3 linked regions of the Bacillus pumilus genome follow. The main gene of each other region encodes a partner of the protein of the gene in region 3 in a complex. Links are inferred from orthologs where the notes say so. Each region holds a gene or a part of one and is shown on either strand. Other genes may lie near its edges.

The links.
Region 1: the proteins of secY (region 3) and secA are in contact, whole or in part, in a crystal structure (PDB 3DIN), measured with the Thermotoga maritima proteins. The link is inferred for Bacillus pumilus from one-to-one orthologs. Residues at the interface, in WP_004081795.1 of Thermotoga maritima: Glu108, Gly109, Glu110, Glu111, Ala236, Glu237, Arg238, Arg239, Ile240, Thr241, Ile242, Gln243, Tyr244, Ala245, Arg246, Arg247, Val248, Thr249, Gly250, Arg251, Arg252, Val253, Tyr254, Gly256, Ala257, Ser258, Thr259, Tyr260, Leu261, Pro262; in WP_004082002.1 of Thermotoga maritima: Glu261, Ala262, Arg263, Lys300, Ala301, Arg302, Thr303, Ile304, Ile305, Leu323, Tyr324, Asp325, Pro326, Val329, Ser330, Tyr333, Ile336, Lys340, Phe345, Val349, Glu363, Phe364, Tyr374, Ser375, Gly376, Gly377, Glu393, Ile395, Thr482, Ser483.
Region 2: secY (region 3) and secG share a complex: the UniProt entries of both Escherichia coli proteins name them as parts of the sec protein translocase complex. The link is inferred for Bacillus pumilus from one-to-one orthologs.

What each region holds. Positions count from the first base shown.
Region 1 is NZ_CP047089.1:928,000-931,233, forward strand. The notes cover bases 40-3,112. They hold secA (preprotein translocase subunit SecA), read right to left. Parts: upstream 2,803-3,112; coding sequence 277-2,802; downstream 40-276. Other genes in these bases: hpf (ribosome hibernation-promoting factor, HPF/YfiA family), read right to left, coding at 2,989-3,112. Also shown: more of hpf, read right to left, coding at 3,113-3,234. UniProt on the Escherichia coli protein: Required for protein export, interacts with the SecYEG preprotein conducting channel.
Region 2 is NZ_CP047089.1:791,477-794,541, forward strand. What follows is about bases 54-2,957. They hold secG (preprotein translocase subunit SecG), read right to left. Parts: upstream 1,671-2,957; coding sequence 1,437-1,670; downstream 54-1,436. Other genes in these bases: rnr (ribonuclease R), read right to left, coding at 54-546; GPS65_RS03930 (alpha/beta hydrolase), read right to left, coding at 566-1,312; GPS65_RS03940 (AbrB/MazE/SpoVT family DNA-binding domain-containing protein), read right to left, coding at 1,857-2,147; GPS65_RS03945 (helix-turn-helix domain-containing protein), read right to left, coding at 2,174-2,407; GPS65_RS03950 (helix-turn-helix domain-containing protein), read left to right, coding at 2,561-2,957. In the rest of the region: more of rnr, read right to left, coding at 1-53; more of GPS65_RS03950, read left to right, coding at 2,958-2,965. UniProt on the Escherichia coli protein: Subunit of the protein translocation channel SecYEG. Overexpression of some hybrid proteins has been thought to jam the protein secretion apparatus resulting in cell death; while this may be true it also results in FtsH-mediated degradation of SecY.
Region 3 is NZ_CP047089.1:3,337,154-3,340,143, reverse strand. Bases 37-2,865 are described here. They hold secY (preprotein translocase subunit SecY), read right to left. Parts: upstream 2,183-2,865; coding sequence 890-2,182; downstream 37-889. Other genes in these bases: rpsE (30S ribosomal protein S5), read right to left, coding at 2,851-2,865; rpmD (50S ribosomal protein L30), read right to left, coding at 2,655-2,837; rplO (50S ribosomal protein L15), read right to left, coding at 2,184-2,624; GPS65_RS16720 (adenylate kinase), read right to left, coding at 181-834; map (type I methionyl aminopeptidase), read right to left, coding at 37-184. Also shown: more of map, read right to left, coding at 1-36; more of rpsE, read right to left, coding at 2,866-2,990. UniProt on the Escherichia coli protein: The central subunit of the protein translocation channel SecYEG. Consists of two halves formed by TMs 1-5 and 6-10.

The sequences.
Region 1 (3,234 bases), 2.4 Mb from region 3 along the record:
GGTATGCATTCACATTATCCTTTAGCGCATTGGCTTCATTGATGACGCCTTGTGCCTTTTGCTGATCATTCCAAAAATCAGCCTCTGACATTGTCGCTTCGAGTTCTGCAATTTTGGCTTCTTTTGTTTCGAGGTCAAAGAGACCCCCTAAAATCAGCTAGCCTGCTAGCCATATTTTCAAGCTCTTGTCTGATTTCTACTAATTCCATATCCTTCACCTCATAGATGTATGGGGGCTGACATGAATAGAAAGAGGTTTTCACCTCTTTCCATTACTTATTCTGTCTTCCCATGACAATTTTTATATTTCTTGCCGCTTCCGCAGTGACATGGTGAGTTTCGACCAATGTCTACCACTTTACGTACCGGCTTCTTTTTCACTGTCTTCTCCTCATCACCCTCTTGAGGCTGATGAGCTGTTGTTTGCCCTTGAACGACTTCTTCACGCTCTAAGTTGTTTTGGATTTCTGATTTCAAGACATATTTGGCTACATCATCTTCGATTGAAGCGACCATATGCTCAAACATCGCAAATCCTTCCATTTGATACTCACGAAGCGGATTTGTTTGTGCATACGCACGTAAATGAATCCCTTGACGCAGTTGATCCATTGCATCGATATGATCCATCCACTTTGAATCCACCGCACGAAGAACGATGACTTTTTCAAATTCTCGCATTTGTTCATCGCCATATGTTTCTTCTTTTGCATCGTATTTTTCTTTAATACGATCCATAATGAAGGAGGTGATTTCATCTGCTTCTTTACCGTAAATATCCTTAACCGAAATGGCTCCTTCATCTAAATAGTTCGTGTTGATTAATTCAACAAGCCCATCTAGTTTCCATTCTTCTGGAAGCTCTTCTTTCGGCGTATAAGAACCAACAGCGCGCTCAATTGAAGACTGAATCATATTGATCACAATCGATTTTAAGTTATCAGAATCAATAACTTCAAAGCGCTGCTTGTAAATCACTTCACGCTGCTGACGAAGCACATCGTCATATTGCAGAAGCTGTTTACGTGAATCAAAGTTGTTGCCCTCAACACGTTTTTGAGATGATTCAACGGCTTTAGACACCATTTTACTTTGGATAGGCGTAGTGTCATCCATACCAAAGCGGTCAAGCATTGCCATCGTGCGCTCTGCACCAAATCGGCGCATTAATTCATCTTCCATGGAGAGATAGAATTGGGTAATCCCTGGGTCTCCTTGACGACCAGAACGTCCACGAAGCTGGTTATCAATACGACGTGATTCATGACGCTCTGTCCCAATGACAGCTAGACCGCCAAGTTCTTTGACGCCTTCGCCAAGCTTGATGTCCGTACCACGTCCTGCCATGTTGGTCGCAATGGTGACGGCACCCTTTTGACCAGCCTCTTCAATAATTTGTGCCTCACGCTCATGGTTTTTCGCATTTAACACTTGATGAGGAATCCCTTTATTTTTAAGCAGCTTAGAAATAAGCTCAGACGTCTCAACCGCTACTGTTCCGACAAGAACTGGTTGCCCTGTCATATAGCGCTGCGCAACATCTTCAGCCACTGCTTTAAATTTACCTTCCATTGTGCGGTAAATTAAATCAGGTCTGTCATCACGAACGACTGGTTGGTTGGTCGGGATTGTCACAACCTGCATGTTGTAAATGTTACGGAATTCTTCTTCTTCCGTTTTCGCTGTACCGGTCATACCAGAAAGCTTTTCATACATACGGAAGTAGTTCTGGAATGTGATCGTTGCAAGGGTCATACTTTCGTTCTGCACTTCGAGACCTTCTTTTGCCTCAATGGCTTGATGCAGACCTTCACTATAACGGCGTCCTTTCATGAGACGTCCTGTGAACGAGTCAACAATAACCACTTGACCTTCTTCAACGACATAATCCACATCTTTTTGCATCGCAACATGTGCCTTTAGCGCCTGAGCGATGTGATGGTTCAGTGCGACATGTTTGACATCAAATAAGTTCTCGATGCCGAAAGCTTTTTCCGCCTTCGTCATTCCGCTTTCTGTCAGCTGTACACTTTTTGTTTTAATATCATATGTGAAATCATCTTCTATTTTTAATGTACGAACAAACGCATTCGCTTGTACATAAAGCTTTGTAGATTTCGCAGCTTGTCCAGAAATGATAAGCGGTGTTCTCGCTTCATCAATTAAGATGGAGTCAACCTCATCGATTACGGCATAATGAAGCGGTCTTTGGACCATTTGCTCTTTGTAAAGCACCATGTTATCTCGTAAATAGTCAAAGCCAAGTTCATTGTTTGTTGAATACGTAATATCAGCGGCATACGCTTCTCTTTTTTCATCTTTGTCTAAGCTGTTTAAGTTTAAGCCTACCGTTAAGCCAAGAAATTCAAAAATCTTGCCCATTTCCTCTGCATCACGGCTTGCCAAATATTCGTTGACTGTCACAATGTGGACGCCTTTTCCAGATAGAGCATTTAAATAAACAGGCATTGTTGAAGTCAACGTTTTACCTTCACCTGTTTTCATCTCAGAGATGTTGCCTTCATGAAGCGCGATCCCCCCCATGAGCTGCACCTTAAATGGGAACATTCCTGTCACGCGGCGTGAAGCCTCGCGAACCGTTGCAAATGCTTCAACCAACAGGTCATCCACGGATTGTCCTTTTTCAAGTTTTTCTTTAAATTCGATCGTTTTATTTCGTAAAGCCTCGTCAGATAATTTCTCGAAATCTTGAGCGAGAGCTTCAATTTCATTTGCTTTTTTTTCATATTTGCTGATCGTACGTTTCGTAGGATCAAACACTTTGTTTAAGATTCCAAGCATATAATAACGCTCCTCTATTTCATGCAATTTTTCGGCATGTCCAAAAGATTGACAGGTCCATATTTACCTGCATTTATCATACCATACCTTCCTTCATTTCCAAAGAATTTGCAATGATTTCGAACAAAAAACCCGCCCCTCATGGAGGGAACGGGTTTACTTTTTTTAGGTTATTTTTAGATCAGATTAAGCGTTTGGCTCAATGAGTCCATATTTTCCATCATTTCGGCGATAGACCACATTGGTCAAATTTGTCTCAGCATTAGTGAAGACGAAAAAACTATGACCTAACATGTTCATTTGAAGAATGGCCTCTTCGCTATCCATCGGTTTTAAATTGAAACGTTTTTGTCTGACGATTTCTGTTTCATCAATTTCTTCGTCATCCTGAACAGCTACATCAGCCGTCCCATTTCCTCCAGCAAATAAGTG
Region 2 (3,065 bases), 2.5 Mb from region 3 along the record:
CACAACCACTTTATGCCCCTCTACCGCTCCATTTTTAGCGGATTTCGGGATGAAGATATCGGTTGTGATTTTTTTATCATCAGGAATGACAAAGCCAAAGCTTTTCGTTTCTGTATAGGTACCGACAACCGTCTGAGTATTACGCTCCAGAATTCGGATGACCGTCCCTTCTTTTTTTGTGCCGTTTGATTTATGGCTGACACGAACCATAACCGTATCACCATTCATCGCTGTGCCTAGCTCATTTGGCGGAATGAAAATATCATCCTGTCCAAACTCTTCTGGTGTCACAAATGCAAAGCCTTTTGCATGAGCAGACAGCTTTCCTTTTATCAGGTTCATTTTTTCTGGTACACCGTAGCGATCGCTGCGCGTGCGAACGATGAGTCCTTGATCTTCCAGTATTACAAGTGCTTTGACGAGCTCTTTATAATCATCTGGATTGGTAATCTCCATCATCACTTCCAGCTCTTGAACGGTTAACGGTTTATACGCTTCATCTTTCATAAAAGCGAGTAATTCATCCATAAATTCTTCTTTTTGCACACTCTAACCCCCTATATATTTAAATTGACCAATCAAGTGATTCTAAGAATGCATATACATCCTGATGAACCTTCTCGCGCTCTTTATCAAGCGTGATCGCATGGCCTGATTCTTCATACCATGTCAAATGCTTTTGATCTGTCTCTACTTCGTTATAGATGATATTCGCACTGTCTGTATTAATCATATGATCGTGACGTGCCTGAACAACAAAAGTAGGTGAATAAATCATGTCGACATTGTTTCTAACATCTGCAATGAGTGCTTGAAGGCTCTTAAGTGTATCCATTGGCGTTTTCTTGAACTCTTCCATTTCCTGTTCAATTTGGTCCTCTGACTTACCCTCGAATTTCTTATAGTTACGGGCATATTCTAGTACACCCTGGTACATGACTTCTTCACTTTTTATGTACATAGGTGCACACATAGGTACAATTCCCTTTACAGGTACAGTGTAACCTAATTTCAATGAAAAAACTCCTCCGAGGGATAGTCCGCAAACCGCAATTTCCTCAAAGCCTTCATCTTTCAAGAATTGATAGGCTTCTTGTACATCCTTCCACCAGTCATCCGGTCCAAAATGGACAAGCTCTTCTGGTGGCACACCGTGTCCTTTATATTGTGGTGCATGACACGTATAGCCTCTTTCGTTCAAATAACGGCCTAGCATTCGAACATCGGCTGTATTCCCAGTAAAACCGTGAAGAAGAAGCACCGCCTTTTCTCCACCTTTAAACGTAAATGGTTTTGGTGTAACAACTTTCATGATGTGACTTCCTTTCCTTCTGATATGGTTTATATTTTCCACTTGTATGTATGAAACAAACACAAAAGAGTGCTGATAATAAAAAAAGGTCTGAAAAAAGATCAGACCTTCTGTTACTCGCGCTTTACACGCCTAAATATGCCAATGCAAGTGTTAAGATGAAGAAAAGCACTGACAAAATAACCGTTAAACGGTGAAGTATCAAGTCAAGACCTCTCGCTTTTTGCTTACCGAAAAGCTGCTCGGCTCCACCTGAAATAGCGCCTGACAGTCCAGCACTTTTACTAGATTGTAACAATACAACGATGATAAGTGCGATACTGACAATTACGAGTAATGTGATAACAAATGCGTGCATAAAAACACCTCCAGACAAACTGGTACACATAACTTTATTTTACATGAAAACAAGGTGCATGTCACGAAACATCAAAATAAAGATTCCCTCTATATTGTCGACTTTATTCGTTATTTTGATTCAATTTCATTCCAAAGAGTAGTATGCAGCATTTTTTATATGCAATTTTCAATTAAAAACATGTTTTTAACGGGTTGCTTCTTCTTTCAATAGCTGTTTTAATTCTACTAACAAACGTTCAGCTCCTTCAGGACTCAGCATCACTTTCCCATTTCCATAGCTTTTGTTGTACTTCGTCACTTGTCCAGTTAACAGGCAGCTCTTATCTGCATCATATCTTTTCAGCATAATGGTTTGATCTTCAATGGAAATTTCTAACAGTTGTTCTTCTTTAATATTGAGTACCTTGCGCATTTCTGAAGGCAGAACAATTCTGCCTAGTGAATCAATATGTCTGACCATCCCAGTCCTTTTCAACGACATTGCCTCCTTGATCATTTCATTTATTGACTTTTGTCAATGTTTTCATAGTAAAATAGATCTTCAAATTTTTTATCAAAGTAATGAATCATTTTGCCAATGACAAGTTGGCCTGGTTTCCGGTGACCATTTAATACCCTGCTAAGTGTGGCAGGAGAGATGCCAATTTCATCAGCGAGCTGATTTAAAGACATATCGTTTTCGATCATATACTGCATGACAAAAGTCCGCCTGATCTGAATCTTTTCGACCATCATTACAACCTCCTATGGAATCAATATGTACAACGTGTAGGTGCTCACATGAATCAGATTCATTTACTTAAGTCAACACTTTTGCCCTTCTACTATTTCCTTTGGTCAATGATCATACTAAAATAAGTCATATACTGAAATGTGAGGTTTGATGTCATGAATCACTTTGGTGAACAATTACGCATTTTAAGAGAAAATAGAAAAATGTCTGTCAATCAACTCGCCATGTATTCAGGTGTAAGCGCTGCTGGTATTTCTCGTATTGAAAATGGAAAGCGTGGTGTGCCGAAGCCTTTAACCATAAAAAAATTAGCACACGCCTTGAAGGTGCCTTATGAGGATTTAATGCTGCTTGCCGGTCATATTGAACAGGAACAAGTTCATGAAATGAAACCAAAATATGAATCCGTGTTGAAAATCTATCAAACGGCGCTTCAAAAGGATGTAGAACATCTTCCCATGTTTGACGGAGACCTATGGGAAAGGCTATCCGCACAAGACATCAGCCAGCTGAATGAATACTTTCTTACGCTCATTAACCAAAAAAAGACGAATAAATAGCGGGGCATATCCCTAAGATACATTCACCATTAACTAATGTCAATATTTTCATGGTATACTTGTTGCCAATAGTCAATAAATCAAGTAAAATAGACATATC
Region 3 (2,990 bases):
CATTATACCCTTTAAAAGATGGGATTGCACCCTGCTTTGTAATAAAACGTTCGGCAATTTGATCCAATTCTTTTGTCGAAATACCTGGTTTTATATGTTTCTTCAGCTCTTCATGAGTCAGTGCGACAATGCGTCCAGCTTCTCTCATAATCTCAAGCTCGCGAGGAGTTTTACAGATAATCATTTATTTAATCCCCCAAGCAGGTCTTTGATATCTGCATATACATCGTTAATGTGTTTTGCACCATCAATGTTTGCAAGATATCCTTTTTCTGAATAGAAGTTCAGTAAAGGTTCAGTCTGCTTTAAGTTTACTTCAAGTCTAGTCGAAACGGTTTCTGCATTATCATCTGCACGTTGATAAAGCTCGCCTCCACACTTATCGCAAACATTTTCTTTCGCAGGTGGATTGAATACTAAATGATATGTTGCTCCGCAATTTTTGCAAATTCTTCGGCCAGTCAGACGCTCCATCAAAGCATCTTTATCGACTTTAATATTAATGACATAATCAATCGTTCTGCCAAGGTCCTTTAGAATGTCTTCTAAAGCTTCAGCCTGAGCGACTGTTCGCGGAAATCCGTCCAGAAGAAAACCTTGTTCACAATCATTTTTGCCAAGTCTTTCTCTAACAATACCGATTGTGACCTCATCAGGAACAAGCTCTCCTTTATCGATAAAGGATTTTGCTTCGAGCCCAAGTTGTGTCTCCTCTTTCATAGCAGCGCGGAACATATCTCCTGTTGAGATATGAGGGATCCCATAATCATCAACAATTCGTTCTGCCTGAGTGCCTTTACCAGCACCCGGAAGCCCCATTAAGACTAAGTTCATTTCGGATTTCCCCTTCCTTACTTAGAGAGGTTGGGCAAGAGCCCAGCCCTCTTTTTTATTTCATAAATCCACGGTAGTTTCGTTTCACTAATTGGCTTTCAAGTTGTTTCATTGTTTCAAGTGCAACACCTACAACAATGAGAAGACTTGTGCCGCCAATTTGTGCAGCGGAAGGTAATCCAGCGAATTGAATGAAAAAGATAGGAAGTATTGAAATCACGGCTAAGAAAATGGCGCCCACAAACGTGAGTCGGTACAAAATGCTCGTAATTCTATCTTGAGTCATTTTCCCTGGACGAACTCCCGGGATATAGCCACCCTGCTTTTGCAGATTTTCAGCCATTTGTTCAGGATTCACTTGGACAAAGGCATAAAAATATGTGAAAGCAACAATCAGTGCTACATAAATCGTCATACCGATTGGCTTAGTATAGTCAAAGTTGTTGGTTATCCAAGTTGTCACATTATTGGTTCCGAAGAACGATGCGACCGTCTGCGGAGTAATAATGAAAGAAACGGCAAAGATGACTGGAATCACCCCTGCTGGATTCACTTTCAATGGAAGGTGCGTTGCTTGACTAGCAGACATTTGTGCACGGCCAGTTCCTTTTGAATATTGAATCGCAATCTTTCTCACTGCCATTTGAATGTAAATAACACCAATAACAATGACAAGAATAGCAATAACAATAAGGGCAATTTTCAGGATTTGCATGAACAACTGTCCATCTCCACCTACAAATTGTTGAGCGTACACTTGTTTTAATGTTTGAGGGATACCTGCGATGATACCAGCAAAGATAATAATCGAAATACCGTTACCAACGCCGTGAGCAGTAATCTGCTCTCCCAGCCACATTAAAAATGCTGTTCCCGCAGTGAGTACGACCGCAATTAAGAGGTACGTTGAAACACCTGGGTTTTCAATCAGCATGCCTCCTGCCATATTGTTGAATCCATATGACATTCCTAACGCCTGGATAAAACCTAGAACAATTGTAAAATACCTTGTGAATTGTGCTAATTTTCGGCGGCCAACTTCTCCTTGCTTTGACCACTCAGTGAACTTCGGAACAACATCCATCTGCAAGAGCTGAATGATGATCGAAGCAGTGATATACGGCATAATCCCCATTGCAAGAATGGAGAATTGGAAAAGTGCCCCGCCCCCAAACGTGTTGAGGATCCCGAAAACACTCATTTGATCCTGTGCCTGGAGAACTTCGGCGTTCACATTAGGCACAGGGATGAAAGCACCTATACGAAAGACGATTAACATTAAAAGAGTGAATATAATCTTATTCCGTATATCTTTCACGCGCATAAAATTGGAGATTGTCTTAAACAAGTTAGATCACCTCGGCTGTACCGCCAGCAGCTTCAATCGCTTCTTTAGCAGAAGCAGAGAATTTATTGGCTTTTACAGTTAATTTTTTTTCTAATTTACCGTTGCCAAGAATTTTTACTCCTGCTTTTAACTTGCTTATTGCACCAGTCTCTAGAAGAAGTTCAGGAGTTACTTCCGTTCCTTCGTCAAAACTGTTTAATCTGTCTAAGTTGATAACCGCATAATCTTTACGGTTGATGTTTGTAAAACCACGTTTTGGAAGACGTTGGAATAAAGGCATCTGACCACCTTCGAAACCAGGGCGTACACCGCCGCCAGAACGAGCGTTTTGACCTTTATGACCTTTACCAGAAGTTTTACCGTTACCTGATCCAATACCACGACCAACACGGTTGCGTTCTTTACGTGAACCTTCTGAAGGCTTCAATTCATGAAGTTTCATTTGGGCACCTCCTTATCGATTAAAAATGTTTTATTGTTCTTTAACAGAAACTAAATGAGACACCTTGTTAATCATGCCGCGGATCGCTGCATTGTCTTCATGTACGACTGTTTGGTTTGTTTTCTTTAGACCAAGAGTACGAACAGTGACACGCTGATCTTCTGGGCGACCGATTACACTGCGTTTGAGGGTAATTTCTAATTTATTTGCCATTATTGTTCCCTCCTTATCCTAACAGGTCTTCTACAGATTTTCCACGAAGCTTCGCAACGTCTTCAGCACGTTTAAGTTCACTTAAACCTTGAAGTGTTGCGCGGATCATGTTGATCGGTGTATTAGAACCTAGAGATTTAGAAAGGATATCAG